2 regions of the Neobacillus sp. YIM B06451 genome follow, and region 1 is predicted to be linked to the other one. Evidence: riboswitches for the same ligand, from Rfam matches in the RefSeq annotation. Region 1 holds a riboswitch; the other holds the start of a gene.
The links. Region 1 has a riboswitch for cyclic di-GMP ahead of RB160_RS11775 (DUF5667 domain-containing protein). Riboswitches for the same ligand answer to the same signal wherever they lie in the genome.
Positions count from the first base shown of each region.

Region 1 (2,202 bases):
AATTGGTTCGACCCATTCCGCCTGGTAGGCCGCTAGATCCGATTCGTCAAGGAAACCACCGGCTGCTTTTGAAGCAGCAGCAATCTTCTCAGCGAGACCGCCGCGGTAGAAGCTTTCCGCCTTTGTCTCCGCAATCTCCCGCAGTGTGCTGGCATGGTCGGGCGACTTCCACATCTCCCCTGGCTCCGGCGCCCTGCCGTCTGGCGTAAACAACTTGAACCACTCATCAAATTCCGGCCCATTCAGCCTAGTTTGAAAAATTTTGTGTGCCCTCGCCCAGTACTTCGCGGTGATTGGCGACAATGGGAAACCATTTTCGGCATACTCGATGGCGGGACGGAGAACCTCTGTTAGAGGCAGCCTCCCAAATCGTTCGGACAGCATCGCCCACGAAGACGGTACCCCTGGAACGGTAACAGGAACCCATCCGGCCAAAGGCATTTTTTCATGCCCAAGCTGTTTGACTTTGTCGATTGAAATGCTTGCAGGCGACGGCCCGCTCCCATTCAAGCCGAATAGCTTGTTCTGTGTCCAGACGAGCGCGAACGCATCCCCGCCAATCCCGTTTGACGTCGGCTCAACGACAGTCAGGCAGGCAGCTGTAGCAATCGCCGCATCAATCGCATTCCCTCCCTGCTGAAGAATGCGCAGCCCGGCCTGGGCCGCAAGCGGCTGCGATGTGGCAACCATTCCGTTTCTCGCAATCGCCGCCATCCGGCGTGATGCAAATGGATAATTTAATAGTGACAAACCCTTTTCCCCCCGGCAATAGAACATAGTTTTTTAGAAACATTGCCTTCTGTTTACACTCGGAGCCATGGTTTATTTCGGTAAAAATGGAATTACTTCGTTACACGAAAAGTATACCAAAAGACCCTTTCAGCTGTCTAAAGGTTCTGAAAAATAGAAAACAAAAATTTTGCTATTTTTATAATTGGAAAATTATTTTATACTAAAATTGCAATTAAACTCCGAAAGGGCACACCTGGGGAAACCCGGCGCCGCAAAGCTATAGGGGCTTCGACTAACAACGGTCATGCCAGCCAGCTGCCGAAGAGCTAAGAAGGTTCGGATAAACTTCTTAATCTCCCTTCGGTTTTAATTGTAATAAAATCATGGGAGAGAAAGAGATGAAGAAATTTGTATTTACCGCCGCATTGGCGGCAACCCTTGCGTTTGGGACAACCGCCAGTGCAAGCGCAGAGCTTGAAGGCACGGCGGGAACGACCCCTGACCAGTTCCTTTATAGCTTCGACCAGCTTTTTGAGGACCTGAGGCTATTTTTTACGTTTGATTCGGAAAAGGAAGCTAGCCTGTTGATGGAATTTGCAAAGGAACGCCTGGCGGAAGCAGCTTTGATGACTACTAGCGAAAAGACGGAATTTGTAAGTGGCGCGGTCGCGGATTATGTCAAACTCTTGGAATCGGCCAAAGAAACAGTTTCTGAGGTTATCGCCGATGAAGATGCTTCGGATGAATTGAAAGAGGAATTAACAAACAAACTCGAAGAAACGGCTGAACTTGACGAGGTAGTTGAAGGCCAGCTTGAAGAAGAAGAGCTGGAAGAGGCAGCAAAGGTTATTGACGATGCTTATTTGGTCGCGAACGTTGTCAAAGGCTTCGATACGGAAACAGTCAAGGAGCTCCGCACAAAGGAATTCGGCTATGGGGAAATCACAAAAATAATCTCTCTTTCAGAACTAAGCGGCAAAACGATTGAAGAGTTAACAGCTTTGCTGGCAGAACAGGACATCGATGAAGTCATGGCCGACCTTGGTGTTACGATGAACCAAATCAAATCTATCGTCCTTGATAAAAAAATTGCATACCTGGAAAATTCACTTGCGGAAGCAGGAGAAAATGAAAATTCCAAACAGGTAAAAAAGCTTGAAAAGAAACTCTCAGTCTTGACTGCCAAAAAAGAACGATTTGCCGCGAGGGACGAAGAGAAAGAGGATGACGGGCAGGAAAGTGAAACACCTGCAGAATCCGGAGAAACCACGGATGGGGAACAAGCTGAGGATAACGGCGGTACTCCGGCTCCTGCAAATGAAGAACAAACTGGAAGCGGCCAGGGTACCTCCGGTGAAGAAACATCCAACGATGCAGCTTCTGATAAAGTAGCCGAAACGGCCGATAACGAAACCACTGAGACGCTGACAGCAGCTTCTGCTTTGTCCAAAAAAGAAATAGCTGTAGTCA
Region 1 covers NZ_JAVFKJ010000005.1:153,820-156,021, forward strand. Annotated here, with positions in the region: gene RB160_RS11770 (gamma-glutamyltransferase family protein) at 1-750, opposite strand, end outside; cyclic di-GMP riboswitch class I at 969-1,055, shown strand; gene RB160_RS11775 (DUF5667 domain-containing protein) at 1,131-2,202, shown strand, end outside.

Region 2 (2,202 bases), on a different contig from region 1:
AGCCTCCTGGTAAAAACAAGGCATCGTACTCGTTGGGACTTACCTCGTCAATACTGTAGTCAATTGTTATTGTTGCTTTACCCTGCTTCCCTTTGACTTCATTCCCTTTTTCGGTCCCAATCGTGAAGACTTCATGTCCGCCTTCGACATAGGCTTTTGCCGGCTCGGTGAATTCGGAGTCTTCAAACATCGATGTAATTAGGCAGGCGATTTTTTTTGCCATTGTATGCAGCTCCTTCTCTTGTTTTTCAAAATTGCCCGTTATTCTCATTCCCTTCGACTTCCGTAATAAAACCTTGGCCGTCTGTCTAGGCGGGTAGTTGAATATTTTCGTTGAATCGGTTTCAAATGCATTAGACTTTTGGGTTATTGGGTGGTTTCATTGCGTTGGATTTTTTGATTATTCAGTTTCATGCTATGGTACTTTTATTCTCAATTTGTTATCATGAATGAAAGATATATAATTCCAAGGTGTGTGAACGTTCATGATTGGTGATCGCGTCAAGAAGATTCGTTTGGAAAGAAAAATGTCGTTATCAGAGTTGGCCGAACAGGCGGGGGTTGCTAAATCATATATTAGCTCCCTAGAACGAAATTTACAGCGGAATCCGTCGATCCAGTTCCTCGAAAAAATCTCGGCTGTGCTGAATGTTCCTGTTGACCACTTGATCCATGATGCGGCAGACAAGGGAGAGTTGGACAGCGACTGGCTGAATCTGGTGAAAGAGGCGATGGAATCGGGGGTATCGAAGGATCAGTTCCGGGATTTCCTCGAATTTAATAAATGGCGTTTGAACCAGAACAATGATGACAAATAGTAAAGCGCAAGTGCCCGTTTAGTGCCGTATGGACCGAAGTACCCTAGGCGCTGGGCGCTTGAGCTAGACAAAAACAATCCAATGGGAATTTCCCATTGGATTGTTTTTTTTGCCCCGGAACTGTCATTTCAATGACGCTTTTTCATTCCTACTCAAGAAATCCCTGACCAACTCCGACTCGAGGCCTATCTCTTTTGCCTCCATGATAAGTGCAATCCACTCCTGATCGAGTCCCTCAAAACCTCTTTCTTTAACTAGCACTTTCTCACCCCTAAAATACGATTTCGTATTCCAGGCAGCCCAGCCGTCATTGCAAAAACTCTGCAGAAGACCTGAAGCTTTGCGTCCCGCTTTTTCAAACGGTTTGCCTTTTTCTGTTATGTACCTAGGCACGCTCCATGCCGTCTCTACTGTTATAAACATGGACACATACTTAAGTAGTAGTTCTACATCCATTATAGATAGTTCTTTTGGGGGAGGTTGTTAGATTTTGTCTTGAAAAAACCATATAATACCAATAAATTCATACAAAAATCTACAGTAAATTTTCTGATAATTCAATTTGATTTAGTTTTTTATGATTACGCTGGAAAAGGAGTTGGGAAATTGTCGAAACACTGGAGGATAACGATTTCTTCGAGCCAATATTCTTCCGGAATGGAACGAATTGTGCCGATTCTTTTTTAAAAAAATGTTGAATGAAAATTTTGAAAACTTTTTGAATTTTCAGCCAACGTTAAATATAATATAAACAACATGAAGATAAGGAAAACAACCAAAATTTCAAATAGGAGGGATTGAATTGACCTTAATCCATGTAATAAATTATACAATCCCGATAGCGTTTATGATTTTCTTTGGCTTTTTACTTGATCGGATGTGTAGGCCTTCCCAGGCATCGGAGGAAACGGAAGCCCACCTCCAGGACCAGGCTGGTGATCAGCCAATTGAAATTCGAAACGGGGTATGGAAATGAATTAGGACCTGCCGGCAATGGCGGGTCCCTTTAATTTATGGTTATGTCAGTTTTCTTATAACCTTATCCCCGTAGTTTTTAAAAACGGAGGAGTTCGTTTTGGCGCCGCGTTTGGCCATCATGCTATTGTACCTCAAAAGCTTTTGATTAAGCTTCTTTTGCATGGAAGCACGCTCGGCATCATCCGTACATTGGGCGATCATGCTTTCAAGGGAGACCATTTCCTGGCGCAGAGATTTTGCTTCTTCCGTATATCCTGCATTCTTCAGGACACGGTAAGCCATTCGCAATTCATCTGGTATCCCCGCCAGTTCATCCGGCGGAAGCGGTTTTCCGAAGCCTGGCAAATTTTCAAATTCCCCGTTATTGTAAGCCTTTTTAATTCGGTCTTCTGAAATGATTTGAAAA
Region 2 covers NZ_JAVFKJ010000004.1:67,521-69,722, reverse strand. Annotated here, with positions in the region: gene RB160_RS10065 (type 1 glutamine amidotransferase domain-containing protein) at 1-223, opposite strand, end outside; gene RB160_RS10060 (helix-turn-helix domain-containing protein) at 486-818, shown strand; gene sinI (DNA-binding anti-repressor SinI) at 942-1,079, opposite strand; cyclic di-GMP riboswitch class I at 1,110-1,197, opposite strand; gene RB160_RS10050 (hypothetical protein) at 1,621-1,794, shown strand; gene RB160_RS10045 (DnaJ family domain-containing protein) at 1,836-2,202, opposite strand, start outside.
Region 2: it holds a riboswitch for cyclic di-GMP, as region 1 does, so the genes downstream of both, sinI (DNA-binding anti-repressor SinI) here and RB160_RS11775 (DUF5667 domain-containing protein) in region 1, are expected to answer to the same signal.